4 regions of the Brevibacillus sp. MS2.2 genome follow, and region 1 is predicted to be linked to each of the others. Evidence: riboswitches for the same ligand, from Rfam matches in the RefSeq annotation. Region 1 holds a riboswitch; each other region holds the start of a gene.
The links. Region 1 has a riboswitch for S-adenosylmethionine ahead of mtnK (S-methyl-5-thioribose kinase). Riboswitches for the same ligand answer to the same signal wherever they lie in the genome.
Positions count from the first base shown of each region.

Region 1 (7,484 bases):
CCGGCTGACACGAGATGAGAGACTGGCAGAGGATCTGACACAGGAAACCTTTTGTCGCGCCTTCTCTTCCTTGGATGACTACCGTGGGGAAAAAGTACGGCCCTGGCTGTTCAAGGTGGCCTATCACGCTTTCGTGGACGGTTATCGCAAGAAGACGAAACAACGATTTGCGTTTGTGGAAGCCTTGCCAGAGCGACGTGATCATTCGGTGGTTGATCCGGCAGAGCATGTCGTGAACAAGGAGCTGTGGGAAGTGGCCCATGACTATTTGGAGCAACTTCCGGAAAAGCAGAGACAGGTCATTTTGTTGTCTGCCATGCAGTTTTCCTACGCGGAAATGGCAGAGGTACTCGGAATCGAGCTGGCAGACGTCAAGCGTTCCTTGTTTCGGGGACGACAAAAGATGCGGCAGTTGTGGAGGGAGGAAAGCCGGTGATGAACAAGGATGAGAATCATCGCGAGCAAAGGTTGCTTGCTTATTTGCGTGGGGAAATGGCGGAAGAAGATTCGAAACAATTCGAGGAGGAAATAGCCGCTGACGAGGAATACGCACAGCGGTTGGAGAGGCTTTTGTTGGGGGAAGAAACGAGAGAGGACAACGTGAAAATAAAACAGCCTGAAACACTGTCCGCTGAAAAACAGCGTGCCATTGTTCGCCGGGGGAAATGGAAAAATCGGTTATACAACGCTGGATTCACAATAGGGCTTCCCTTTTTGGCAGGAGTTGTGTTGCTGATTCTGAATGGCTGGGTTGGGTCTCTGATGCATGAAGATCTGTTTCACGTTGCGAAGTCGATGGTCAATTTTACTCAACCAGGTGTGAGAGTGGGGAGTAGTGGTTCACAGGTCGGATTGCTGTACGGAAACATCAGCATGGAACTACGCGAGCGGGTTGGGGGAGAAGAAAAGAACGCGGGCCGATTTGAGAGTACGAATGTGCTATGGAACGTGAATGCCAAGCCGCAATGGACAGACGGGGTCAGAGAGCAAAAGCTGTTTTTCCGTTATCCGACAGAGGGGGAAACGGAGGATACCATGTCTCTCACTTCGGCTGCCTGGACGACGATGGAGAAGCTGCCCGAGGGTACCGTTTCGCAGCTTGCGATATCATTTGATCACTTTTTGACGTATGACGAGTACTATAAACTGGTTACCCGCCATGTTAACTCTTCAGGACAAGATACAGTTTGGTTTGCGGTAGATACAGGAGTAGAGCTCAAGCAAGCTGAAAGCGATGCCGGAGATGTGCTGTTTGGCTCCGGGGAAGTATGGGGATTTGCCCAGCGAGAAATGGATTACGGTGGTGCATATGAAAAAGGGGATGGGGACAAGGTAATCGCAAACTATCTGGAGGAGATGAGGTATTTGTCAGAGCAAGAAGACCTGGCTCGCGATATCGGAAAATCCTTACTCTTTGGCAGAGATCTACAGATAGCAGAGCGATATAACTACATGCAGCAAAACGGAGTTCGAATCTACGGAGCCGTCCTCACCGGACCTACGAAAGAACTACTGAAGCTCAAGTCCGAAAAGTCGATAACAGCAGCGTTTCTAGGCAAGGTAAACTGGTGGAATTGGGAGCGACCTGCGGCATCGGGAACACAATACAGCTACTGATAGCAAGGTGCGAATTTTTGCACAAAAGGGTGTTGACATCGTGGAAGCGTTGGTTGTATGATTCAAACTAAATCAAAAACCGAATACGTTTTGGATACCTTATCCAGAGAAGGTGGAGGGACTGGCCCGATGATACCCGGCAACCGACATGACGCCATTCAGACGCAAGGAAGCGACTGATTGACAGGCGACATGCACGGTGCTAATTCCTGCAGAAACAAAAGTGGTCTGGAAGATAAGGGGGACATCAACACGGTTCTTACACGTGACGACAGCGACCTCTTTTCTTCGGGAAAAGAGGTCTTTTTATTGCTCCAGGGACACAAACAAGACAAGTAGAGATAGAGGAAAAATACGTAGAGGGGAGTTTTGGAATCATGGCATATCGCGCATTGACTGAACAGGAAGCAGTGGAGTACGTAAAAGGAATACCGGGTCTTTTTAGCGAAGGAGCCGATCTGACCAGTCGCGAAATTGGGGATGGCAACCTTAATCTGGTTTTTGACATTCAGGAGCCGGCAACCGGTAAGAGCGTCATTGTCAAGCAAGCACTGCCTTTTGCCCGCGTCGTGGGAGAATCTTGGCCGCTTACGATTGATCGGGCTCGTATCGAGAGCGAGGCACTCCGCATTCAGCACAAATACGTTCCAGACTTGGTGCCGCAGGTGTATCATTTCGACGGGGAGCTTGCGTTGACTGTCATGGAAAACGTCGGGGACCACATCATCATGCGCAAAGGTCTGATCGAAGGAAAGCGGTACCCGCTATTTGCGAAGCAAATTGGTCGTTTTCTCGCGCAAACCTTGTTCTTTACATCCGATCTGGGCGCGCATCCGTACGATAAAAAAGCGCTAGTCGGAACATTCATAAATCCAGAATTATGCAAAATCACAGAAGACCTGGTTTTTACTGATCCGTATGAAAATGCGCCTACCAACGACTTCAATCCGTTGATTCGCCGGGAAGTCGAGGCGATCTGGAACAACAGGCCGCTGAAGCTGGAAATCGCCAAGCTGAAATACGATTTCCTTACGCGCGCAGAAGCGCTGCTGCATGGTGACTTGCATACCGGAAGTATTTTCATCACGGAAAACAGCCTGAAGGCAATCGATCCGGAGTTCGCTTACTACGGCCCAATCGGTTTTGACATTGGGGCGATTATAGCCAATCTGCTGCTCAACTACGCAGGACAGCACGGTCTGCAAAAAGATCAAGGAGAACGGGAAGCGTACCGCGAATACTTACTGGAAACGGTCGAGGATGTCTGGAATGAATTCGTTTCGCAATTCGTTCAGCTCTGGCACAAGCACGCCAAAGAACGCAGTGCCCATGTCGAGGGACTGTGGCAAAGCTACGTGAAGCGCTTGATTCAGGATACAGCAGGCTATGCCGGATGCAAAATCTTGCGCCGTGTCATCGGCTTGGCAGGTGTAGCGGATCTGAATGCCATTGAAGACGACCAGACTCGCGCAGAAGCAGAGCGTCTGGCTCTCTCGATTGGAGAAGCGCTGATTCTCGGTCGCGGCAGCATAGACGAATCGACAGATATCACGGACATCGTACGCACTGTGACCGAACGTTACTATCAGGAGGCAACGACAGTATGACAACCAGCACCCAATTGGCACCTGTTAAGTGGGAGAATGACGCATTGGTCTTGCTTGACCAGACACGTCTGCCAGTAGAAACGATCTATTTGAACTTGACTACCTCCGAGCAAGTATGGGGTTCCATCCGTCGTTTGGAAGTGCGTGGCGCACCAGCGATTGGCATGGCGGCGGCTTACGGACTCTACCTTGGGATTCGTGGCAGTGAAGCGAGTAACTACGACGAGTTTTGGCAGGAACTGAACCAGCAGGCAGACTACCTGGGCTCTTCCCGTCCGACAGCCGTGAATCTGTTCTGGGCATTGGATCGCATCAAAGCTCGTGTTGAAAAAGAAAGCGGAGCGTCGATTGCCGAGTTGAAGGCGGCAGTGCTTGATGAAGCACTGGCGATTCAAAAGGAAGACGCTGAAGTATGCCAGACCATCGGAGAACATCTGCTCACACTGTTGCATGACGGTATGGGAATTCTCACGCACTGTAATCCAGGGGCATTGGCTACAGCAGCGTACGGTACGGCTACCGCTCCCTTTTATTTGGCAAAGGAACGCGGCTGGAACCTGAAGGTGTACGCGGACGAAACCCGTCCTGTCCTGCAAGGCGCTCGTCTTACTGCATTTGAATTGCAGCAGGCAGGGATTGATGTGACGCTGATCTGCGACAACATGGCCGCGATGGTAATGTCCCAAGGGAAAGTAGAGGCTGTCATCGTGGGTACAGACCGCGTAGCAGCGAATGGCGATGTCGCCAACAAGATCGGTACGTATGGGGTAGCGGTATTGGCAAAAGCTCACGGCATTCCTTTTTACGTGGCAGCTCCCTTGTCCTCTGTTGATCTGGAGACACCGACAGGCGCAGATATTCCGATTGAAGAGCGTCCAGCCGAGGAAATTACCCATGGATTGGGCAAACAGGTGGCTCCAGACGATATCAAGGTGTACAATCCTGCGTTCGATGTAACGCCTGCGAAGTACATTACAGCAATCGTTACGGAGACAGGCATTTTCAAGCCAGAAGAGATCGGCAATAGCAAAAAATAAAAGAACTATTTTAAGCGTTCGCCCTGTTGTTACTGGCGGGCGCTTTTTGCTCATTTTGGTGTTTTCCAGTAAAATAGCCAAGAAAAGGGGAGATTCGTATGCAACCGATTCAACGGATAGCCATCAATGAAGATACGTACTTGAAACAATTAGAATTAGCTGATGCTGAGGAGTTATTTTTGCTTACGGATTCGAACCGGGAGAGTCTTATGGAATGGCTGCCGTGGCTGAATTATACGAAGAAGGTAGAGGATTCGCGCCAATTCATCCAAGCGACGATCAACCAGTACAACGATAATCGGGGCATCAACTACGGTATTTGGTACCAAGGACGTCTGGCTGGTACAGTCGGTGTACATACGGTGGATTGGATTAACAAAAAGACGTCCATTGGCTATTGGCTGGGTGCGCAATTTCAGGGCAAGGGCCTGATGACAGAAGCAGTGGCGACCTACTTGGACGTATTGATCTTCGGGTCGTGGGATTTGGAAAAAGTAACGATTCAGGCTGCTACGGAAAACTTCAAGAGCAGATCGATCCCCGAACGATTAGGGTTTCAACTGGAAGGGATACTACGCCGGAATGAATTCCTTTACGATCATTACGTGGATCATGCCACTTACAGCCTGCTAAAAGAAGAATGGCTCGACTGGAAAACCGATAAAAAATCTTAGATCGAACTGTATGCTTCGATTGACAATGAAAATTCTGTAAATTACGATGGTGAAGACAGATCAAGAGGGCTGCGTGTGATTCGCAAGCCCTTTTTTAGTCGTGCTGTTAGGTTTGAATAAATAGAGGTGATTTATATGCAGACACTTCGGCAATTATCTTGGTTTTTTCGTGCCTATTGGAAACGGTACGTCATTGGGATCTCTGTGCTGTTTATTATCGATGTGCTCATGCTTTGGCCGCCGAAATTAATTGGCGACACGGTGGATTCGATTCGCAACAGTTCCCTGACGGACGCTGACTTGACGCAAACAGTGGTCATCTTGCTCATTTTGGGTGTTAGCTTGTATGGATTGCGGTTTCTCTGGCGGTATTTGTTAAATGGAGGAGCTTTGATACTGGAGAGGACGTTGCGTGAGCGACTGTTTGCCCATTTGACGAGAATGACTCCGTCGTTTTTTCATCGCAAACGCAGTGGCGATCTGATGGCCGTCGCTACCAACGACATTCCTGCCATTGAACAAACGGCCAGTACAGGGGTGCTTACGCTTGTCGATGCGCTGTTCATGACCGTGTTAACGCTGGGCGTCATGGTGACCGCGATTGATTGGAAGCTGACGCTGGCGGCACTGATCCCGATGCCGTTTTTGGCTTGGTCAACGGCGTACTATGGAAGGTTGCTGCATGAGCGCTTTTACTTGGCGCAGGAAGCATTCGGAGAGATGAATGATCATGTCCAACAATCTGTGTCAGGCGTTCGGGTATTGAGAGCGTTTGTACAGGAAAAGGCCGATATCGAGGCGTATCGCCGGGTCAGTGAAAAAACGTTGGAGCGAAATGTGAGCGTTTCGCGGATCGACGCCCTGTTCGAGCCGACGATCGCGATTATTATTGGCTTCAGCTTTTTGATCGGGCTGGGCTATGGGACGTATTTGGTGTTCACCAGCGCCATCTCCTTAGGGGATTTGGTTGCGTTCAATTTATACTTGGGTCTTTTAATTTGGCCGATGTTCGCCTTTGGTTGGCTTGTCAATGTGTTGCAACGCGGTGGTGCTTCCCACAAGCGTTTCACAGAACTAATGGTGGAGCAGCCAGATGTGACGGAGGCAGCGAATCCGGTCACGAGCCAAATCGCCAATACTGTAGAAGCACGCCATTTTTCTTTTACGTATCCGGGCACTGACAAGCCGGCACTCACCGACATCTCGTTTCGTTTGGGTGAAGGAGAGACGCTTGGGATTGTCGGACGGACAGGAAGCGGCAAGTCGACGCTATGTCGTGCCTTATTGCATCAATATCAGATGAAGGAACAAGCTTTGTTTATCGGGGGCATCCCGATCGAAGGACTCGCATTCGATACGCTGCGGGAAAAAATCGGCTACGTGCCTCAGGAGCATCTGCTGTTCTCACGGACGATTGTCGAAAATGTTGCATTCGGGAAACCACAAGCGACGACCGAGGAAGTGATGCATGCGTTGGAGCTTGCGGAGATGAAGAGAGATCTGGAGCAATTCAGAGATGGATTGCAAACCATGGTTGGAGAGAAGGGGGTCACCCTCTCCGGGGGGCAAAAACAGCGCATTTCCATTGCACGCGCTCTTTTGATGGATGCGGGAATCCTGATTCTCGATGATTCATTATCGGCTGTGGACGCCCGGACTGAGGAGAGCATCCTTCGTCATCTGAGACAGGAACGCGCGGATAAAACGACGATTATTACCGCTCATCGTCTGTCTGCCGTCCAGCATGCCCAACTGATTCTCGTACTGGATGAGGGGCAGATCGTCGAACGGGGGACACATGACGAGCTGATGCAGCGCAACGGCTGGTATGCAGAGCAGTACCGTCGTCAGCAGATGGAACAGGATGTGGCTGGTTGAGAGAGGGGGAAGGCGTTTCATGAGCAAAGAAAATGTATGGGGGCGTTTGACCGAGTACGCCAGGCCATTTCAAAAGCAAATACTAGGCGCGTTGTTTCTGCTCTTGCTGGGAACGAGTGCAGAGTTGGCAGGTCCTTTTTTAGCCAAGGTCATGATTGATAATCACATCCTGGCGATCCAAAAGCCTTGGTATCAACTGGACGAAGTGCCACCACAAGCAGCGGGGCAAGTCGCCTCACTGAACGGTACGAACTATATTCGTGAAGATGTTGCAGCAAAGATGGGTCTTGCTTTGGACAGTATCAAGCAAAAGGAAGTAAGCGTGCTGACAGAAGGCACGACCTATTACTTGGTTTCTGGCAAAGTAAATCCAAACACGCAGAAGCAATTCACTCCGATTGCGCCAGAAAACGGCAGGGAGCGCTTCGAGGTAACAACGAAGGATCAATCAGGTCAAAAGATGACCTCTACAGGCATTCGGCTGACCGCAGAGGAAGTCAAAGCGATGTATCAGGGGGATGTCCTGCCCATTGTCTGGCTGTCCGTAGGTTATGGAGCACTGATCTTGCTCTCTGCTGGATTCAATTACGTCCAGATTTTGTGGCTGCAAAAGATCGCTCAGCGCATCATTCAGCAAATGCGGATGAAGCTGTTTATCCATTTGCAAAAGC
Region 1 covers NZ_JABSUZ010000010.1:50,797-58,280, reverse strand. Annotated here, with positions in the region: gene HP568_RS11620 (sigma-70 family RNA polymerase sigma factor) at 1-436, shown strand, start outside; gene HP568_RS11615 (anti-sigma factor) at 436-1,617, shown strand; SAM riboswitch class I at 1,714-1,859, shown strand; gene mtnK (S-methyl-5-thioribose kinase) at 1,995-3,224, shown strand; gene mtnA (S-methyl-5-thioribose-1-phosphate isomerase) at 3,221-4,261, shown strand; gene HP568_RS11600 (GNAT family N-acetyltransferase) at 4,360-4,935, shown strand; gene HP568_RS11595 (ABC transporter ATP-binding protein) at 5,071-6,813, shown strand; gene HP568_RS11590 (ABC transporter ATP-binding protein) at 6,833-7,484, shown strand, end outside.

Region 2 (7,484 bases), on a different contig from region 1:
TCTCTTCTTCCTCCCTCGGACAAGTTAATGTGGGACAAAAAATAGTGGAGATAATGTTCCCCGGTTTCGGTATTCTTAACGATGGAATAGGTTTCAAATTCGGATTTGGATAGTTCTTTTATAGTCTCCAAACAGGACAGAAATTTATCTTTTTCTCGTGCTTGCAAGTCATCCATGTCATCTCGTTCCTTTCGCTCTACAATAAGCCTCATGATAGCAAAAGCAATGTGCGCTGACAATGAAAGCAACGCAACGGAGTGCAGCAGTGGAAGAAGGGAAAAGGATTATAGATAAAATAGTTGGATAATCTTGTCACAAAAATAAGCCAGCTGGATCAAATACATATCAACACGAAACAAGGAGGTGAACAGCGCGTGAATGCAAGTGCCAAAAGTAGCGAAGCGGACTGGACGCTGCAATTGACCAACGAGGAGAAGCTGACAAGACTCATGAGCGAGTACGGAGACAACATCGTGCAGCTCGCCTACCTGATCGTCAAGGATCGTGGAATCGCGGAAGACATCACCCAGGAAGTGTTTCTGAAGGCGTATCGGGGTTTGGATCAGTTCCGCCATCAGAGCAGCGTGAAAACGTGGCTTTACCGAATTGCGATCAACGAGTCCCGCAAATATTTGCGTTCGTGGTCCTTTCGCCAGATTTTTTCTACATACCTCTCCAAAGAGGAAGCACCCCCCGAAAAGATCGACACGGCAAATGTTGAATCGGCCGTCATCGGACAACTGAGCAAGGTACAGGTAGCGGAGCAGGTGATGAAGCTCTCGCCTTTATACCGAAAAGTTATGGTACTTCATTACTATGAAGATTTGTCGATAAAAGAGATTGCGCAAGTGTTGGATATTTCAGAAGATGCCGTACGAACCCAATTGTCCCGCGCCCGAAAACATTTTAAGGCATTGTGTGAAAAGGAGGGATTGGAATGGACGTAGATAAGCAAATTCGCGAAGCGGTACGGAATGGGAGTCAAGAATCTCTCGAAGAAGTGAGGTTTACAAAAGAGATGGAGTTGCGGATCAGAGGTGCGATTGCACAGAGCAAACACAAGAACCGAAACAGAATATTCATGGCAGGATCACTTGCTGCTTGCTTGGCGGTAACTGCTGTGGGCATGCACCAGCAAGGCTGGTTTTCGCAGATGCCGAGTGGAAAAAATTTAGCGAGTGCGGTCGCAACGACTGGAACGGATAAAAAGAATACAGAGGCAAAGCAGAACGGCGTAAAGGTATCGGCAGAAGAGGCGATTTTGCCCTTGAAAAAGGCGATCCCAGCTTTGAGCAACATGACAATAAGAGTGGATCGTACAAGCCATGGAATCAGTAATCTAACGTTATTGGAAGGCGATAATGCTCGTGCCAATGTTGCTTATGATATACAGACAGGACAAATTGAGAGCTTTACAATCAATGGTGATCGAGGAGAACAGAAGGAAGAGAAATTGCCATCAGCCAAGACTGCGGAGAAAGCAGCAAGCGCATTTCTACAAGCTTTCCTTGGGGAGGGCAACCAGTCCTATCAGCACGTCGAGACTCAGATCTATACCGACGAGTATAAGGTAAAAGGCCCATGGATGAGCGTGAATTATCAACGTATGGAAAACGGCCAGCCCGTTCCGTTCGACGTATTGTCGGTTGGAATTGACGAACGTGAGCAAGTCGCGTTTTTCGGGCGATTGAACAAGAGCGAACAAGCCTTTTTCACCAAGCTGACAGACGCCATGCCCGATTTGAGCCCATCCCTTCTTCTTTTGGATAAAGAAAAGAACCACGATGGCATGTCATTCATCTTGGGGAAAACGAACAAGGAGGGGCATCAGGTTTCGCTTGTGATCTATGGAAATGGTCAAGCACTGGAATCGTATAGACTTTTGAATAGGGATGAAAAGGAAGCAGCGAGCCGGAAAGAAGCAGAAGGAGAAAAAGCCTTGCAGCAAGAGCGACAGTTCCTGAACAAACTGCTCGGTGCGGATAGTGATAACTATCGGTTATTGGACGCCAACGATCCAGGGGTGTATCTGCGATATCATAACGAACTGCCAGTGTTGTCTGATGAAATTAGCATAATAACAACTGACTCTGGCCACGTCCAATCTTTTAGGATGGAGCCCGAAACATTCGAGCCGTCGCAGTACCCGGATGTATCGACTGCTGTGTCAGAAGAGGAAGCCATCAAAGAGCTGAGTGAGCATATGAAGCTTCGATACGTGCAGAACCCGAGAATACGGCCAGAATCAAGACAAGGGGAGAAGTGGCAACCTATTCTGGAGTACACACCCGCTGTTTCCTTCATGCAAAGAGGACGTGAAGATGGTACGGAGTGGCATATCGACGCGACCAATGGCAAGATAGTGTATGGAACGGGAGATAACGGGCTTGCTTATGATCAGTTGAATACGAAGGAAGCACATCCGATCGAATCTCCAAAGGAATACGTCAAGGTTCGCTCCAAGGATGAGGCAAAAGCGTTGCTGCAAGCGGAATTCGGCATACAAGTGGATGACTCGACCTATAGAGAGAGTAACCGTGACGGACGCAAGGAATACGTCTGGAATGATAAAAATGACAAGTATATCGGCGTAGAAGTCCTTGCAGAAACAGGCAGTGTCGTCGGGCTGGGATCACCGCGATCCGATGCAGCAGTGACAGTCAAACGCGAGCAAGCGGAGAAAGCTGCACTTGCCTTTCTGTCTAAATACGTTGATCCAGGCATAAAAGAAGTGCAATTGGCGCAAGTCATACAGCCAGGCGAATCGAATCCTGTGTCATCGGGCGAATGGGAATTCAGATATCTCATGAGCAAGGATGGCATTCCAGTACAGGATCGCGGGCAAAAAGCGGCTTATTCAGTAACAGTCGATCCGTCTTCTGGCAAAGTGACAAAGTTTGAAAACTACAGAGAGACGCACGAATTGGTGGAGCTTCCAGCATCCGACGAAATCGTCTCGAAAGACAAGGCTGTTGAGGCGTATTTACGCGTCATGCCTTTAAAGCTGGTCTATTTGATGAAAGATGTGGATGGGCAAAAATTAGCTCAACCAAAGCTGGCGTATGTGCCGTGGAGCGACGAAAAGCTGGCGGGCAAATATATTACTCTGGATGCCGTGACAGGCAAGATCATCACCAAATAACAAGAAAAAAAGGCTATCCCGCAGCCATTCCTGATGGCTTTTGGGATAGCCTTTTTTACACACTTATCTAACAGTCGTCACACGAGCACCCGATAATAACCAACAGGATAAACAGCACGAGCACGATTGCGAAGCAGTCACCGAAGAATCCGTTACCGCAGAAAGATGTACTCATCTTTGTTTCCCCTCCTTTCCGTTATACTCCAGTCTATACACGAATGCCGATATTGGACTAGGCGGATGCCCAGCTTAGGCAAAAATGGGCGCGTAAGAGGAGAGGCTCAGTAAAAAATAGACAATTCACAATTGACGAGGAGACAACGGGGGTGTTAAGATACTTGCAAACATTCAAGACATTACGCATAACAACTAAATGACAAGTGTACGACTCTTATCCAGAGAGGCAGAGGGACTGGCCTGATGAAGCCTCGGCAACCGGTAAAAATCCGGTGCCAATTCCAGCAAAGCTACGTGCTTTGAAAGATAAGAGGATGTCTCAGGCGTTTTCGTATCTGCTGACAAATCCTCTTCTTTCAAAGAAGAGGATTTTTTTATTTTATTTACCCAATTACAGAGAATAAGCCGATGCTAGGGAGAAAAGGGGCACGTCAATGAAACCAACTTTTCGCGAACAGCTTTCCCGGAAAATTCTGATTCTGGACGGTGCAATGGGCACCATGCTTCAACAGGCGAACCTGACTGCTGATGATTTCGGCGGTGAAGCCTATGATGGCTGTAATGAACTCCTGAACCTGACCAGACCAGATGTGATCCGTTCCATTCATGAGAAATATTTAGAGGCGGGCGCAGACATCGTCGAGACAAACACGTTTGGTGCTGCTTCCATCGTTTTGGCTGAGTATGATGTGCCGGAGAAAGACCTTGAGATCAATATAGCGGCAGCTCGCTTGGCCAGAGAAGCGGTGGATGCCTATTCCACAGAGGAGTGGCCGCGTTTTGTAGCAGGTGCAATGGGACCTACGACCAAAACCCTTTCGTTGACAGGCGGTGTTACATTCGAAGAACTGGTCGAGGCGTATTATCGTCAGGCAAAAGGTCTGATTCTCGGCGGCTCCGATGTTCTTCTTTTGGAAACCTCGCAAGATACGTTGAACGTCAAGGCTGGTGGAATTGGGATTCGCAAAGCTTTTGAAGAGCTTGGACAGGAGCTCCCGGTGATGCTGTCAGGTACGATTGAGCCGATGGGCACGACACTGGCGGGCCAAAACATCGAGGCGTTTTACATCTCCTTGGAGCATATAAAGCCAGTCTCCATCGGTCTGAACTGTGCGACAGGCCCAGAGTTCATGCGTGATCATCTGCGGACACTGTCAGGAATTGCCCAATGTGCGGTTAGCTGTTATCCAAACGCAGGCTTGCCAGACGAGAACGGCCATTACCATGAAACGCCACAAGGACTTGCCTCCAAAATGCTGGCGTTTGCTGAACAGGGCTGGATAAACGTCGCTGGCGGCTGCTGCGGAACAACGCCTGACCATATTCAAGCGATGGCAGAAGCATTGAAAGACTGCAAGCCGCGCAGTGCAGCCGTAGAAACGCTGAGCGCGGTCTCCGGGATCGAGGTCGTTTACGTCGAAGATGACAATCGTCCCCTGCTAGTAGGGGAGAGGACCAATGTCATTGGTTCCAAAAAATTCCGTGAAATGATTGCAGCTGGTCACTATGAAGAAGCATCCGATATTGCCCGGGCCCAAGTAAAGCGAGGCGCACATGTCATCGATATATGCTTGGCTGATCCTGACCGTGATGAATACGAAGATATGGAAAAATTCCTACAGTTCATCGTGAAAAAAGTAAAAGCGCCCCTCATGATCGACTCGACAGATGCCAAGGTCATGGAGCTGGGACTTCGCTACTCACAAGGGAAGGCCATTCTCAACTCGATCAACTTGGAAGACGGGTTGGAGCGATTTGAGGAAGTCGTTCCGCTTATTCACAAGTTCGGTGCCTCCGTTGTCGTTGGAACGATTGAGGAAGCAGGTATGGCTATCACGCGCGAAAAGAAGCTGGAGGTCGCGCAACGCTCATATGACATTCTTGTCAACCAGTATGGAATAAAGCCACAGGATATTATTTTCGATCCACTCGTCTTTCCAGTAGGGACAGGGGATGAACAATACATCGGCTCTGCAAAGGAAACGGTAGAAGGCATTCGTTTGATCAAACAAGCAATGCCTGCTTGCAAGACGATCCTGGGTGTCAGTAACGTTTCCTTCGGCTTGCCTCCAGCGGGTCGGGAAGTGCTGAATGCGGTCTTCTTGTATCACACGACTCTCGCAGGGCTTGATTACGCCATCGTCAACACGGAAAAGCTGGAACGCTACGCTTCGATTCCAGAAGACGAGAGAAAGCTGGCAGAAGCCCTTCTATTCGAGACAAATGATGAGACATTGGCGGCCTTCACCGAATTTTATCGCCAAAAGAAAAAGGAAGTCAGTGTGGAAGTCTCCTCGTTAACACTCGAGGAACGTTTGGCCCGTTATGTTGTCGAAGGCTCCAAGGATGGTCTGGTGGAAGACCTGAAGCTGGCTTTGGATAAATACACACCGCTCGAGATCATCAACGGTCCGTTGATGACTGGGATGGAAGAGGTCGGTCGCCTGTTCAACGGAAACCAACTGATCGTGGCAGAAGTGTTGCAGAGCGCGGAAGTGATGAAGGCATCCGTATCGTTTTTAGAGCCATTCATGGAAAAAAGCGATGCCGCTGCCAAGGGGAAAATCTTGCTGGCGACAGTCAAGGGCGATGTACACGACATCGGAAAAAACCTCGTGGAAATTATCTTGTCAAACAACGGCTACAATGTCGTAAACCTGGGGATCAAGGTACCGCCAGAGCAACTGATTGCCGCTTGCAGAGAAGAAAAGCCGGATGCCATCGGTCTTTCTGGACTCTTGGTAAAATCCGCACAGCAAATGGTCATTACTGCACAAGACCTGCGTGATGCAGGCATTGATATCCCGATGATGGTAGGCGGTGCGGCGTTGACGCGCAAGTTCACATCGAACCGGATCGCACCGGAATACCGTGGAATTGTTTTATACGCAAAAGATGCCATGGATGGTCTGGAGCTCGTGAATCGTCTGCAAAATCCGGAGGAACGTGATCGCTTGGTAGAGGAACAGCAGCATCTGCTGGAAGCAGTTGCAACGGCTCAGCCTGTTGTCGAGGAGAAAAAAGCACCATTGCCAGCTCGCTCAGCCATCAGCAGAACCGTTCCAATCCATCTGCCGCCTGATTGTGAACGACATGTTTTGCGACAATATCCGCTCAGCCATTTGCAACCATATTTGAACCTGCGGATGCTCCTCGGAAAACACCTCGGTGTTCGCGGAAATGTAGATAGATTGATAGAGGCAGGCGACGAGAAGGTACTGGAACTGTATGGCATTGTGGAAGAACTATTAAATGAAGCGAAGCAAAAAGGAACCATTACGACACACGGTGTGTATCAGTTCTTCCCGGCTCAGTCAGATGGCAACGATATTTTGGTCTATGATCCAAAAGACCACAGCAAGCTGCTGGAGCGCTTTTCGTTCCCGCGTCAATTGGAAGAACCTCATCTTTGCCTGTCCGACTTCTTGCGACCAGTGGAGAGCAAGGAAATGGATTATGTCGGATTCCTGACCGTAACGGCTGGGGGCGGGATTCGCGAAAAATCTACAGAGCTAAAAGAGCGTGGTGACTACTTGCGCTCTCATGTCCTCCAAGCCTTGGCATTGGAGCTGGCAGAGGCATTTGCTGAGCGAATTCACCACGTTATGCGCGACGTGTGGGGCATACCGGACCCGGTTGAGATGACGATGCTTGAGCGCTTCGGTGCTAGATATCAGGGCATTCGTGTCTCCTTCGGTTATCCTGCTTGCCCGAACCTGGAAGATCAGGCGCAGTTGTTCCGTCTGTTGCGTCCGGAGGATATCGGCGTTCAGCTGACAGAGGGCTTCATGATGGAGCCAGAAGCTTCCGTATCGGCGATGGTATTTGCTCACCCTGAAGCGCGTTATTTCAATGCAGGTCCATCCATTTTTGAAGTGTAAAGATAATGAATATGGGAGAGAAGGGATTGAGTTGACGACGAGAAAGAAAGATTTACGAGCCTATTTGAAAGACCACTTGCTAGTCGGAGATGGTGCGATGGCGACCCAGCTGCACGGGCTGGGCGTCCCGGTTGGCGTCAGCTTTGAGGAGCTGTGTTTATCCAATCCTCGTTTGGTACATGAAGTTCATACGTCCTACTATCAGGCCGGTGCACGTTTCCTGGAGACAAATACGTATTCTGCCAACCGAGATGCGTTGAGTCGTTACGGTCTGGAGCATAAGG
Region 2 covers NZ_JABSUZ010000004.1:121,684-129,167, forward strand. Annotated here, with positions in the region: gene HP568_RS04910 (hypothetical protein) at 1-176, opposite strand, end outside; gene HP568_RS04915 (sigma-70 family RNA polymerase sigma factor) at 375-947, shown strand; gene HP568_RS04920 (YcdB/YcdC domain-containing protein) at 938-3,142, shown strand; gene HP568_RS04925 (YjcZ family sporulation protein) at 3,210-3,317, opposite strand; SAM riboswitch class I at 3,531-3,632, shown strand; gene metH (methionine synthase) at 3,754-7,200, shown strand; gene HP568_RS04935 (bifunctional homocysteine S-methyltransferase/methylenetetrahydrofolate reductase) at 7,232-7,484, shown strand, end outside.
Region 2: linked by a shared signal. The riboswitch ahead of metH (methionine synthase) and the one ahead of mtnK (S-methyl-5-thioribose kinase) in region 1 are both predicted to bind S-adenosylmethionine.

Region 3 (7,484 bases), on a different contig from region 1:
GTCATGATCGTGACCTTGGTCTTTTTTAGCCAAGGTCAGCTCATGAGGACGATCTGGGCGACACTCAATCTGCAAAAGATGGTGTACCTGCCCATTCTGGAAAGATTTGAGCTGGTCGTTATCTCGCTGTGGCTTATCGTCATTTTGCCGAATATCATGCTGTATTTGTGGTGCTCGGCGCGAGGACTCAAGCGTTTGTTTTGCTTCAACTTGCGAAGTTCATTGTATTGGATTTTATCGGTGATTTATCTTGCTTCCTTGACGATGCTTTCCAGACAGCAGATGAATTGGCTTTATACTATGCATGGGAAAATTAGCATATGGGTTGTGTACTTGTACCCCTATTTTTTGTACGTTATGGTCTTGCTGAAGCAGCGAACGCAACGGGCAAAATCGAAGAGCAAAGGAGAGAGTGCCTGATGCTTGATGAGCGGAAAAAGAGGATGCCCTTTATCAAACGGTTTTTGGCGTTGTGGTGTTCTGGCGTCATGATAGTCACAGGCTGTGGAGATCGGCAGATTTTTGATGAAACTGGACTTGCCACAGCTGTCGGTTATGACTTGTTAAAGGATGGAAACATTCGTGGGACTGCAATCATGCCCTCCATTAATCCAGAGGCCAAAAAAAAGATACAGATTTTCTCAGCAACGGGGGAGACCAGCAAATCAATCCGGGATCGGGTTAATCTACAATCAGATAAAAGAGTATTGGGTGGGCAGATTCGTGTCGCCCTCTACAGTGAAAACTTGGCAAAACGCGGGCTTGGCAGTATCGTTGACACGCTGTATCGGGATTCCTCTATTTCCAGCAGGGTTTATCTTTGCCTGTTTGAAGGCGAAACATATGATATGTTAACGTATCCCTATTCTGAAGAAGGGAATATCGGAATCTATTTATACCGTATGATTGAGCAAAATATTGAAGGGGAAAAAATTCCGTCTTCCACCATGCATGAGTTTTTTCGGGCCTATTATGACAAAGGAATCGACCCGATCATGCCGTACATTGCAAGAAAGGGAAATGAGCTGCAAATCAAGGGTATCGCATTATTTCAAGGGGAGCGTTATGTAGGGTGGATCACACCAAAGGAAGCCTTTTTAATCAAGCTCATGCATGGAAAATTCAGCATTGGCAGCTACGATACTTCTGTTCCTGCTCATATTTTTGGGGAGGAGCCAAAGAGCCGCGGAAGTAAAAAAGATCGTGTGCAGCTTGTCTTTGACACCATTTCCAGCAAATCTCAAATTGATCTGACCCAAGTGTCCCCCCCGGTCTTTGATATTCATATCCGATTACATGCGAGAATTTTGGAATTAACCCTTCCGCTGAAGCTAGAGAATGCAAAGCTGATGAAAATCATGGAGAATGCACTGGAAAAAGAGATCGAAAAAGAATTGCAGAAAGTAGTCAGTAAATTGCAGGGCCTCGATGTCGATCCCGCTGGATTCGGGATGGTGTATCGTGCAAATAGAAGAGGGATGGCAAACATGACGCAGGCCGAGTGGAGAAAAATGTTCAAGGAAGCAAGGTTTCGCTTTCACGTAAAGTCGACAATCATCCGCAACGGCGTCATGGATTAAAAAACTTTTCCTGCTATTACTATTGACGTGATATTTTCAAAAAGGATATAATCCGTTTTGTATCATCATGAAATAGAAAAAACGAACATAATATACGTAGATATCTTTCTTATCAAGAGAGGCGGAGGGACAGGCCCTATGAAGCCCGGCAGCCGGTTCATTTTCGAATGAACGTCGCGGTGCCAATTCCTACAGGATTGTTTGGATCTTGTGTAGATGAGAAGGGTGGATGCGAACGTATACATTGCGTTGCAGCCCCTTTTTCGTTTATTGAAAAAGGGGTTTTCATATTTTATCAAGATTGTGGTCGGGAGGTGGATGCGTTGATCCAACTGCGTCATTTGCATAAAAGCTATCAAGTACAAGGTAAAACCATCCCAGCATTAACGGGGATCGACCTTTCCATAGAGCAAGGAGAAATATACGGGATTATCGGACACTCTGGTGCAGGGAAAAGTACGTTGATCCGGTGCATCAATTTGCTGGAGCGCCCAACTTCAGGGGAAGTTATTGTGGACGGCGTCGATTTGACTAGGCTGGATGAAGGGAAGCTGCAAGAAAAGCGCCGCTCAATCGGCATGATTTTTCAGCACTTCAACTTGCTGTCTTCTTCGACAGTCGGTGAAAATGTCGCTTTTCCGCTCAAGCTGGCCAAGCGTCCAAAGGCAGAGATTGATAAGAAAGTAAACGAGCTGCTGAAGCTGGTTGGCTTGGAGGCCCATAAGGACAAATATCCGTCCCAGTTGTCTGGCGGACAGAAGCAGCGTGTCGGGATCGCCCGGGCGCTCGCGAATGATCCAAAAGTGCTGCTCTGTGACGAAGCCACATCGGCTCTCGATCCGCAGACGACGAACTCCATTCTGGCACTGCTCTTGGACATCAACCGCAAGCTGGGCTTGACCATTGTGTTGATTACCCACGAGATGCACGTCATTCGCTCCATTTGTGATCGTGTCGGCGTAATTGACGGCGGAAAGATCGTCGAGTCGGGTAACGTACTGGATGTATTCCTTCGTCCGAAGCATCCAACGACACAAGAATTTGTGGAACAAGTAGCGGATTCTACAGAGCTGCGTGAAGCAGTCGAGCACGAAAAGGCTTCGGGGAACCGCACCATTGCTCGTGTCACCTTCCTCGGAGAAAAAACGTACCAGCCGATCCTGTTCCAAACGATGCAAGAGACTGGTACGGTGTTCAGCATTTTGCAGGGAACAATCTCCCGCATGAAAGATACGCCGTATGGTCAGTTGGTGATCGAGCTGGAAGGCGATGTTGCACAGAATCAAAAGACCATTGAGACGCTGCGCCAACGTGGCTTGGAAGTAGAGGTGATATAAATGGACTGGACATTCGAGAATGTGGATTGGGCTGAAATCGGCTTAGGTACGATGGACACGCTCACGATGCTCGGCTTTTCCACCCTGTTTACCGTCCTGATTGGTTTGCCATTGGGAATCATTCTGTTTTTGACTTCACGCGGACAGCTTCTGCAAAACCGCACTTTTTATACGATCGCATCATTCGTTGTCAACGTATTGCGCTCGGTACCGTTTATCATTTTGATGATTTTGCTGATTCCTGTGACGAAGATGATCGTAGGAACCTCACTCGGCGTATTGGGGGCCATTCCGCCGCTCGTATTTGGTGCCGCTCCGTTTTTTGCACGCTTGGTGGAAACCTCTCTGCGTGAGATTGATAAAGGCGTGATTGAGGCCGCACAATCTATGGGGGCTTCCAATTGGCAGATCGTCTGGAATGTCCTTTTGCCAGAGTCTAGATCTGGACTAATCGCGGGTATTACGATCACGACGGTTACGCTGGTCTCCTACACCGCGATGTCTGGGGTAATTGGCGGTGGTGGTTTGGGTGACTTGGCGATCCGATACGGTTATCAGCGTTTCCAAACCGATGTCATGATTGTGACTGTTGTTATTTTGCTGGTGATGGTACAGATCTTACAAACGCTGGGGGACCGTCTGGTTCTGAAATTCAGCCGCAAATAGGATCTTTCCATATAGATTTTCAAAAAATAAGATGAAATACATGCAAGGGGGAAATCATTCATGAAAAAGCTAGTCGTATCTGTACTTTCTACTGTATTGGCATTTTCTTTGGCAGCTTGCGGAGGCAAAACGGAAACAGCACCTGCTCCAGCTGAAGGCGGCGCACAAGGCGGACAACAGGAAGTAACATTGAAGGTAGGCGCTTCTCCCGTTCCACATGCAGCAATCTTGAAATTCGTTCAACCAAAACTGAAAGAACAAGGCGTGAACCTGGAAATTAAAGAGTTCACCGATTACGTACAACCTAACGTTCAAGTGAACGAGAAACAACTCGACGCTAACTTCTTCCAGCACAAGCCTTACCTGGAAGACTTCAATAAAGGACAAAACATGAATCTGGAGCCAGTAGTGGCTGTACACATCGAGCCATTCGGCGCTTACAGCAAAAAAGTAAAATCTGTGGATGAATTAGCTGATGGCGCAACAATCGCGCTGCCAAACGATCCAACAAACAGCGGTCGCGCACTCGCACTCTTGGAGAAAAACGGCGTGATCAAGCTGAAAGAAGGCGCTGGTATCAGCGGTACTGTGAAAGACGTTGTTGAGAACAAGAAAAACCTGAAGTTCAAAGAAGTAGAAGCAGCAATGCTGCCACGCGTTCTGGAAGAAGTAGATCTGGCGTTGATCAACACCAACTACGCGTTGGAAGCAAAGCTCGTTCCAACCAAAGACGCGCTGTTTATTGAAGATAAAGATACTCCATACGCAAACTTCCTGGTAGCTCGTCCTGACAACAAGGATTCCGAAGCAATTCAAAAGCTGGCAAAAGCACTGAACTCACCTGAAGTGAAAAAGTTCATTGAAGATGAATACAAAGGCGCGATTGTTCCAGCGTTCTAATAGTATAAATAATTGATCGATCAACAAAGTCCAACTGGCCGAAAAGCTGGTTGGGCTTTACTTTTGTTTATAATGTAGTGAATTTTCATAAAATTAAATTAAATCTACAGCAACCCCGTTTTCAACCCAATTCCGGTCGAGTATATTGTGTTTGAAATGAGAAAATATAGATAAGGTGGAATTTTCAGATGAAAAGAAATCTCAAGTTGTTTCTTGGCGCGATGCTGGTCGCCGGAAGCGTGTTAGCTGGATGCTCCACGAGTACGCAGCCATCAACAACAACCCCTCCAGCTGAGGGAACCGCAGCGCCCGCTGAAAAGCCTGTAAATGCAAAGCCGCAGGTATTTCGGGCGAACATCATGAGTGAGCCTTCGACAGCGGACCCCGGTCTTGCGAAGGATGCCACATCGGGAGCGATTGTTCGTGCTACGTTTGATGGTTTGACTCGCTTCGATGCAAACGCAAAGCCAGTGAATTCAGTAGCATCCGATATCAAAATCTCGGATGACAAACTGGTGTATACGTTCACGCTGCGCGATTCTAAATGGAGCAATGGTGATCCGGTGACTGCCCATGACTTCGTATATGCATGGAAACGTGCACTTAGCAAGACCCTCGGTGCGGAGTATGCCTATCAGCTATACTACATTAAAAATGCGAAGCTGATTCACGAAGGCAAGGCGAAACCCGACGAACTCGGTGTGAAGGCAATCGATGACAAAACACTGGAAGTCACGCTGGAGAATCCAACGCCTTACTTCCTGGAGCTGACGGCTTTCTACACGTACTACCCGGTTAACCAAAAAGTAGTGGAGGCCAATCCGAAATGGGCAAACGAAGCGGCGACGCACGTAAGCAACGGTCCATTTAAGATGACAGCGTGGGAGCACAAGAGCAAGATCGTATTGGAAAAGAACGAGCACTACTGGGATAAAGACGTAGTGAAGCTCGATCGCATTGAGTTCGCGATGATCGAGGACGATAATACAGCCCTGTCCATGTTCGAGAATGGTGAGCTGGATTGGGCAGGTCAGCCACTCGGTGGACTTCCCACCGATGCGATTCCGTCACTGAAAGACGCAGGCAAACTCGTTGTTCATCCAAAAGCGACGATGTACTGGTACAAGATGAATACGACAAAAGGGCCGCTCAGCAATGTGAAAATTCGTAAAGCATTGGCATACTCGGTAGATCGTCAAACCATCGTAGATAACATCACACAAGTGGGCCAAGTGCCAACGATGGGGATGCTGCCGCAATCCATGATTATCAAAAAAGAAGGATACTTCAAGGATAATGATGTAGAAACAGCGAAAAAGCTGCTGGAAGAAGGCATGAAGGAGCTCAACGTGACAACGCTACCTCCAATCACCTTGTCTTACAATCCAAGCGACAGACATAAGAAAATTGCCGAAGCGATTCAGGACCAATGGAAACAAAAGCTCGGCATTGAAATAAAAATCATGGTGAAGGAGTCCGCTGTTCATTTGCAGGATATGCATGAGCTCAATTACGAGATGGGTCGTATCGGTTGGAATGCGGACTTCAATGATCCGATGAACTACCTCGAAATGTTCCGAGATGGTAAAACAGGTAACAACGACACGGGTTGGGAAGATCCACGTTACCAAGAACTGCTGAAACAGTCATCGGTAGAAACTGATCCAGAGAAGCGCAAGCAACTGTTTGCAGAGGCTGAACAAATCTTTATGGATGCCATGCCGTTGATCCCGCTGTTCACGGATGTGGATGTGTGGGTGCAAAGTGACAAGGTGAAAGGCGTTCAAGTGGATGGACTCGGATTTATCGACCTAAAGTGGGCAGAAATGACAGAGTAAGAAAATAACAAAAATCCCGAGGTCAGGGTAACTCCTGGTCTCGGGACTCTTTTGTATTAGTAGCCAAAATCAAGTGTCTTGCCTGTCTCCGCATACGTCTTGATCGACGAGAGCATCATCGGCCAATTGTTGCTGGCACTTACGTGGGAGGGGTGGTTTTCTGTCCATTGATCTTGAATCAATGTCAGCTTGGTGCAGCCACCAACCGGTTCTAAGGTGATGGTGACACGAGACTGCAATTCCGCATGATTTTCGTAATAGGCAGGACCAGGATGTTCAGTGAAACTGAAAATACGATGAGGTTCGAACTGCAAGATTTTCCCGTATACATGCACCGTGTCGTCACCGGCTTTTCCCGGACCAACATAAGCCATCTCGTCGCCTACTTGAAAAGTCGAGCGGATCGTACAGCCAAAGAAAGTACTCTTTACACCTTCATCGGAAGTCAGGACATGCCAGACTTGCTCTGGCGTAGCACCAATGTAGAAATCGAAGCGAAGATCCATCGTTTTACCCCCTGATTTTTTCATTTGGGAATTGTAATCAAGTCTCCCAACTACTACTCTTACTATAAGAAGAATTCGGTAGTGTGTATTGTAAAAACACGACAGGAGGCGCACCTTGGAAAATCAGACTGCCAAACTCCCAAAGGGTGTACTGCATGCCATGATTGGACAGAAGAAATTTTCGCTGAACAGATACGAGCCATCTGCTGAAATCAGCTACTTCGTGCAGCACTACTGGGTCGTCCGGTGGGATTTACGTACGGAACTGCCTTACTCGCAAACTGTCCTGGCTCATCCCAATGTGAATCTCGTGTTTGAAAAAGGAGCAACTGGCATTTTTGGTGTAGCCCGCACGACTTCCTCGCATCTTTTAGAGGGGCAAGGTCACGTTTTCGGAGTAAAATTCAGACCCGGAGGTTTTTATCCGTTTCTGAATGCCCCGGTATCAGAGCTGAGTGGCACATCTACGAGTCTGGAAGCCGTATTTGGTGTTGCAACCGAGCAGCTTGAAAAAGAAGTGCTAGGCCTGCCAGATGATCAGCAAATGATGAAAAGAGTAGAAGCCTTTCTATTCGAACATTTGCCGAAGCCTGACCCGAATGTAGCGCGCATCAGTGAAATCGTCAGGATGATCCAGGCAGATCGATCCGTATTCAA
Region 3 covers NZ_JABSUZ010000011.1:115,847-123,330, forward strand. Annotated here, with positions in the region: gene HP568_RS12805 (GerAB/ArcD/ProY family transporter) at 1-420, shown strand, start outside; gene HP568_RS12810 (Ger(x)C family spore germination protein) at 420-1,580, shown strand; SAM riboswitch class I at 1,687-1,803, shown strand; gene HP568_RS12815 (methionine ABC transporter ATP-binding protein) at 1,904-2,917, shown strand; gene HP568_RS12820 (methionine ABC transporter permease) at 2,918-3,583, shown strand; gene HP568_RS12825 (MetQ/NlpA family ABC transporter substrate-binding protein) at 3,644-4,483, shown strand; gene HP568_RS12830 (peptide ABC transporter substrate-binding protein) at 4,672-6,321, shown strand; gene HP568_RS12835 (SRPBCC family protein) at 6,378-6,827, opposite strand; gene HP568_RS12840 (helix-turn-helix domain-containing protein) at 6,943-7,484, shown strand, end outside.
Region 3: linked by a shared signal. The riboswitch ahead of HP568_RS12815 (methionine ABC transporter ATP-binding protein) and the one ahead of mtnK (S-methyl-5-thioribose kinase) in region 1 are both predicted to bind S-adenosylmethionine.

Region 4 (7,484 bases), on a different contig from region 1:
GACGAATCTGCTCCGCTCCAAATGCAAGTAACCATGCTGGATTACAACGACTTTTTGGGTCGTATCGGGATTGGCCGCATCTATCGCGGAACCATGAACCTGAATGAAATGGTATCTGTCACTACCCGCGAAGGCGAAGTGAAAAAAGCACGGATTCAAAAGCTGTTCGGTTTCTCCGGATTGCAACGTGTTGAGCAAAAAACAGCACGAGCAGGAGATATCGTAGCGATTTCGGGTATTGACGATATCAACGTAGGGGAAACCGTTTGCCACGTTGACCATCCAGAGGCATTGCCACTCTTGAAAATTGACGAGCCTACCCTGCAAATGACGTTCCTTGTGAACAACAGCCCGTTTGCTGGTCGCGAAGGTAAGCACGTGACTTCCCGCAAGCTGCGTGATCGTCTGATGGCTGAGCTGGAGACAGATGTATCTCTGCGTGTAGATGAAACAGATTCGCCAGATGCGTATGTGGTTTCTGGACGCGGTGAATTGCACTTGTCCATCTTGGTAGAGAACATGCGTCGTGAAGGCTTTGAGCTAGGTGTGTCCAAGCCTGAGGTTATCATTCGTATGATCGATGGACAAAAAATGGAACCGGCTGAGCTGCTGATCATTGATGTGCCTGAAGAATACACAGGGGCAGTAATGGAGACATTGGGTCAACGTAAAGCCGAGATGGTTAACATGATCAACAACGGCTTTGGACAAGTTCGCCTGGAATTCATTATTCCATCCCGCGGTTTGATCGGATATCGTACAGAGTTCTTGACGATTACTCGCGGTTACGGTATTCTCAATCACTCCTTCGACAGCTATCGTCCACTTGTACCAGGAGCGGTAGGAGGACGTCACGCAGGGGTACTCATTTCCCACGAGACAGGAACAGCTACCACGTACGGCTTGATGTCCGTTGAAGATCGCGGAACCATGTTCATTCACCCAGGTACAGAAGTATACGAAGGCATGATCGTGGGCGAGCACAACCGTGACAACGATCTTGTTGTTAACGTATGTAAAGAAAAGCATGCGACCAACGTACGTTCTGCGACCAAGGATGAGACTGTCAAAATGAAGGCTCCTCGCATGTTGTCCTTGGAAGAGGCACTGGAATATCTGAACGACGATGAGCTGTGCGAAGTAACACCTCAATCCGTTCGTCTGCGCAAAAAATATCTGAACAAATCAGATCGTGAGCGCTATGAGAAGCAAAGACGCTATGAAGCACAACCGCAAGCGTAAGATAGAAAGAAAAAGAACGCCACTTGATCCTGTTGGGGATGAAGTGGCGTTTTTGTTTGGGCTTATTTTTACAACAGACTCTCAATATCAGAGATGAGTTCTTCCGGTTGAGTACGAGCACTGATGCGTTTTACGACATGACCGTCTTTATCCACGAGGAATTTGGCGAAGTTCCATTCGATATCTGAATGTTCATCGCTCTGGGCATGCTCCTTCAAATACTGATACAACGGGTGAGTACCAGGACCATTGACATCGATCTTTGCAAACAGCGGGAACGTTACGCCGTAATTTCGATCGCAGAACGTTGCGATTTCTTCTTCTGTTCCTGGCTCTTGCCCAGCGAACTGGTTGCAAGGGAAGCCGAGAACGACGAGACCCTTATCCTGATAACGCGTATACAGCTCCTGTAGCCCTTTGTATTGAGGGGTAAGGCCGCATTGGCTGGCGACGTTTACGATTAGCAGGACATGCCCTTTGAAGGCGGCTAATGTCTTTTCATCACCGGAAATCGTTTTGACGGCAATATCATACAAGCTCATCTTATTCCCACCTTTTTCTACTGACATATCCTCATCATAGCATGTACCGCGAAATTCATGCTAGCTACATGGAAGAGCCTACCGTTTTTTGACACAGAATCCACCACCTGATAAAGTAAGAAAGATAGCGTTTTCCTAAGAAAAAAGGAGTGACTATTCGTTTCATTCCGCCTATGAGGTGGCATGTGAAGCGGTAGAGGTTTCACCGCTTGAAGACAGGAGAGATAAGTGATGGACTGGATACAAATCGCATCAACCTATGTGCCAACGAATCCAGATCAGCTCACAGCATATGACAGCTTTCGCATATGGGCTGATAAATATCGGGCTTGGATTTTGTTTGTGGAATTAATTATTGTCTATTATCTTGGCTTTGCTACCCGTATTCGTATGCCTATTTTGAAAAACGTGCTCTTGTACATCCTTTTATTTGCCGGAGCTCTCATTTTCGCTATTCTGGATGTGCAGCTTCCTGTGAAAAGTGCAATGATGGTGGCGATCGCGATTCTCGTGATTGTAAAGGTACGGATCAAGCCGGAGCAAACTGGGCGAAAGTGAGGAGAACCGCGTGAAGCGTGAAGATGCACTTTTTAATTGGCTGCAAATTCAAGTGGTTGCCGATGCGCGACCAGAAGACCGCTCTGCTTTGGATACAGCTGCTTTTTTCTTGCAATTGCTGCAAGAGGATCATCAAATGAGTGATATTGGCTATCGACAGGAAGGCAGTTGGTACGTGCTATTCGGGAGCGTTGACTCTCAGTCCATGGAAGTGCGATACCCTGCTGAATCAGTCGAAGCTTTATTGGTCGCGATTGAAAGTGAACCCAAGTACAACTGCAACTAACGGGACAAAGACTCCCCCTCTACTTGCCGAAATGATTCGGAAGTTGGGTGGAGTTTTTTTGTATCAAGCGTTTTTTATAGGTAATAAGACGCGGTTTCTTGGAAGATGCAACTTTTGAAAATGATTTCCCGTCAATATTCATGCCCCAAGCATGCAGGGGGATTTTGGCAGACTAGAAGGGGGAACTACCATTGAAAAAGTACATGACCAAGCCCGTATTAGCAGTGGTGACTGCGGCAGGTATTCTTGGCTGTTTGACGCCAATTTTTGCCGATGCAAGCTCGATTGCAAGTCCAAGTGCCACAAAGGTAGTCATGAACGACGAGGGTAAGCAAGTTACACGCTACAATCTGAAAGAACTTGCCCAAAATGATCCAACCACACTGAACATGCTCTTGAAAAATCAAGCGGATCACTTGTACATCATTGTAGAAGAAATCAACTTGAATACGAAGCTCCAAACGTTTATGGAAGAAAACAAAGCGGAGTGGGAGCGTATCTACAACGAGTACTACAGCGATATTTGGCTGGAAGTGCGCCTGACAGACAACGATGAAGAAATTGTGAGCGTAAATGCCAAGACTGAAAATAACAAGGTGTACATAAAGGGGATTGTGACTTCCGATGTCACCAAGGTGGTTGTGAAAAAGCCGAATTCCGATATCATTGAAGTCGTTCCAACCGACGAGCACTCTTTCACAGTCAGCTTTGAAGCTCCTGATGCATCCTATGAGCCGTATGTAACCGTGAGTGCCTATGAAGGCAGCAAGCTGGTCGATAGCGAAAAGGTAAAGATCGTTCCAAAAGCAGAAGAAGATAAGGAAATGATCATCCATACGATGTCTGTATTGGATGCGAAGAAAAAGGAATTAAAAGTAAAAGGAATTGTCAAGCAGGGGGCAGACAAAGTAACTGTCACCTATAATGGCGTGAAAAAAGACGCAAGCGTGAAGAAGCTGTGGGATGGCGTAGGCAGCTTTACGGTTTCAGTGAAGGATGTACAAGCAGCAAAAGATCAAAAAGCCTTGATCGAGGTTTACGAGGATGGCAAGAAGGTTGATTCCGAATCCGTTCAGGTAGAAATTGTTAACGCTCCTGACAAGGATCAAGCGACCGAATATGCCATCAAGGCAACTGCTGTAAACAATCCTGCCGCCAAGTCCATCCAGGTGAAGGGGACAGTAAGCGGCTGGAATAAAAAGGACGATACTGAATTGTTTGTGATCGCTCCAGACGGTCAGAAAAAAGAAATTGAACCGAATGACAAAGGTGAGTTTTCTTTGACGTTGTCTTACAAGAATCGTTCCTTTAGCGCCAAATCGATTCAATTCGCATTGTATGAAGATGATAAGCTGGTTAAGAAAGCTGACGTTGCATTAAGCACAAAAGTCATTGTCGAGCCTGTGAAGCCAACAGACGAGGATGAAGACGACGATGATGACAAAAAGAAAAAAGAAAAAGGGAAGCAGAAAGATAAGCATCCCAATGGCAACGCGTATGGCTATTGGAAAAAGCACGACAAACATCATGATGACGATAATGACCAGGACGATGACGACGAAGATCATGACGACGACAGAGACTAGTCTCTAACGTTAAGGTCGCTGCTTGTAAGTCTCGACGTACTCCACCAATTGTCTGATGTAATCCCCTAGAATGGGGATTGATAGAAATTGCGTCAAGAGGGAACCGAGGAAAGCCAAAACGATAGCAGTACCAATCGTCAATCCCAGACCCCGGGCAAGACCTGCGAGGAAATTGATCCAGAGCAGCTTGCGTGGGGCTGTGTAATTTTGGATCACATCTGCTAGTCGAATATCTTCCAGGAACATTGCAATTTTATGCATCCGCTCATTTACCTTCCGAACTTCCTGAAGCTCTTCAAGAACTTGGTCAATTTGCTGCATGAGGCGGTCTGTAGGCGACAAGCTGTCCATCCCCTTCCATCATTCGGTATCGTTACCTACCAGTCTAGGGAAAAAGACAACCAGAATCAAGGTGGAGAGGAAACGTTTGCCTATCCGCTAGGCGAAGGGTAAAATGAACGTACAAAACGTTTGTTAGGAGGCTTTGAAATGGCTGAAACTGTTTCCCAATCTCTTTCCGAAGATTTATTCCAGCTCTTGCAAAAGGAGCGTTTTGTTACCTTGGGCACAGTAGATCATGAGTCAGGGGCACCATCGCTCAGCTCCTTGTCCTGGACGTATGCTGTCAGCGCCGATACGATTCGTTTTGCCGTGGATAATCGCTCACGTATTTTGGCTAATATTGCGAAGGAACCGCAAGTTGTCCTGCATTTAATCGGTGCCGGCTCATCTTTTGCCATTAATGGTCGTGCTACCGTCAAAACAGACCGACTGGAAGGTGTTCCGCTCAAGCTGGCCATGGCAGAAATCAAAATTGAGGCCGTTCGTGATATTATGTTTTATGGTTCCCGTATTTCCGTAGAACCACAATATGAAAAGACGTATGACAAAAACGCGGCAGCGAAGCTGGACAATCAAGTTATGACCGCCTTGAAAGATGCAAATTAACAGGTGGAAATAAATTGTTGACAAGAATCCTGCCGATCCATTAGTATTAGGTTCAATCGAATTGAATAGCAATCTTCTTATCCAGAGCGGCGGAGGGACTGGCCCGATGATGCCCGGCAACCAATCACCTGTATGTTAACAGGGAGATAATGGTGCTAATTCCTGCAGAGTTATCAAACTCTGAAAGATGAGAAGGATTTGCTTACGGTGACGTAAACAAAGCCTTCTTTCAGAGGAAAGAGGGCTTTTTTGATGCCCTCGTACACTATTGGAGGGAGAGAAACAGACATGAAATTGGAAACAAAGTTGATTCAGGCGGGAGTAGGCAGAGACGAAAAAACAGGGGCGGTGAGCTTTCCTGTTTACTATGCAACGGCTTATCGCCATCCTGCCTTGGGCCAGAGCACTGGATATGATTATACGCGCACAGCTAATCCTACTCGCACCATATTGGAGGAGACTATCGCTGAAGCGGAATCAGGGGATGCAGGATTCGCTTGCGCCTCAGGAATGGCTGCTGTTCATACTGTCATGGGCTTGTTTTCCCAAGGGGATCATCTGATCGTTTCACTCGATCTGTACGGGGGAACCTATCGATTGTTCGAGCAAGTGCTCTCTCGCTACGGTCTGACGTTTTCATACGTGGATTTGCGTGACATTGGTGCACTCAAAAATGCGCTTCTTCCAAATACAAAGGCTATCTTTGTTGAGACACCAACCAATCCACTCATGCAGATTACCGATATTCGAGCTGTAACGCAATTGGCGAAGCAGCACGGGCTCCTGACGATTGTAGACAACACATTCTTAACCCCGTATTGTCAACGCCCACTAGAGCTTGGCGCAGATATCGTCCTACATAGTGCAACCAAGTATTTGGCAGGACATAACGACGTGCTGGCTGGACTCATCGTCACAAAAGGGGAAGAGTTGTCGGAAAAAATCCGGTTTTTGCACAATTCAATCGGTGCTGTGCTCGGACCACAAGATTGTTGGCTGCTCGTTCGCGGGATGAAAACATTGGCTTTGCGGATGGAGCGCCATCAATCCAATGCCTTGATCGTAGCGGAAAAGCTGCGTGAGCATCCAGCAGTTGCGGAGGTGTTTTATCCAGGTTTGCCCGAGCATCCGGGGCATGAGATCCAGGTGAATCAAGCGACTGGGCATAGTGGGATGGTATCGTTCCGTGTACGTGATGCAGAGCAGGTGGGATTGTTCCTGCAAAATCTGCAAATCGTGTCCTTTGCCGAAAGTCTGGGTGGCGTCGAGTCATTGTGTACGTATCCGGCGACGCAGACTCACGCCGATATCCCGCAAGAAGTACGAGAGCATGTCGGTGTTTGTGATCGATTGTTGCGACTGTCGGTTGGCATCGAGCATCCAGATGATGTCGTAGCCGATTTGTTTCAGGCATTGAATGCTAGTTTGGTCGTAGGGGGGAGTGTACGATGAATTTTGCAACCAAGCTCCTCCACGGTTCGACTTGCATTGACCCGTTCACAGGTGCGTCGTCGGTTCCGATTTATCAGGCTTCCACGTTTCATCAGGCTGATATTGATCAGCCAGGTACATTTGATTATGCCAGATCAGGCAATCCGACCAGGCAGGCTTTGGAGGAAGCCATTGCGTCTCTGGAGGGAGGCGCACGCGGTTTCGCGTTCTCATCTGGCATGGCTGCCATTTCCAGCGTGTTCATGTTGTTTTCAGCTGGAGACCATGTTGTAGTGGCGGAGGATGTTTACGGTGGCACGTTTCGGTTTTTGACAAAGGTATTGTCAAGAATGGGCATCTCCGTTACGTTCGTGGATGCAACAGATACAGAAGCTGTTCGTGCGGCCATTACACCGGCAACGAAAGGGGTATACCTGGAGAGTCCCTCCAATCCCACCTTAAAGGTGACAGACATTGCAGCAGTTTCTCGTATCGCGAAGGATCACAACTTGCTCGTCATAGTCGATAATACGTTCCTTACCCCATATTACCAGCGGCCATTGGAGCTTGGCGCGGATGTGGTCATTCATAGTGCAACGAAGTTTATCGGAGGGCATAGCGACGTCGTGGCAGGTCTGGCTGTAACCAGAGAGGCTGCGTTGGGGGAGCAGCTCTACTTTATCCAGAATGGCATGGGAGCGATTCTGGGTGTGCAGGACTGCTGGCTCGTGATGCGTGGGCTCAAAACATTGAAAGCCCGATTGGATGTGAGCACGAAAACAGCCGCGAGCTTGGCTGACTGGTTGTCATCGCATCCACAAGTAAGCCGAGTCTACTATACAGGACTGGCGGATCATCCCGGTCATTTGATTCAAACACAACAAGCGACTG
Region 4 covers NZ_JABSUZ010000008.1:34,365-41,848, reverse strand. Annotated here, with positions in the region: gene typA (translational GTPase TypA) at 1-1,242, shown strand, start outside; gene HP568_RS09300 (glutathione peroxidase) at 1,311-1,784, opposite strand; gene HP568_RS09295 (YlaH-like family protein) at 2,016-2,342, shown strand; gene HP568_RS09290 (hypothetical protein) at 2,353-2,628, shown strand; gene HP568_RS09285 (hypothetical protein) at 2,820-4,214, shown strand; gene HP568_RS09280 (DUF5665 domain-containing protein) at 4,224-4,535, opposite strand; gene HP568_RS09275 (pyridoxamine 5'-phosphate oxidase family protein) at 4,704-5,162, shown strand; SAM riboswitch class I at 5,237-5,356, shown strand; gene HP568_RS09270 (aminotransferase class I/II-fold pyridoxal phosphate-dependent enzyme) at 5,451-6,614, shown strand; gene HP568_RS09265 (trans-sulfuration enzyme family protein) at 6,611-7,484, shown strand, end outside.
Region 4: linked by a shared signal. The riboswitch ahead of HP568_RS09270 (aminotransferase class I/II-fold pyridoxal phosphate-dependent enzyme) and the one ahead of mtnK (S-methyl-5-thioribose kinase) in region 1 are both predicted to bind S-adenosylmethionine.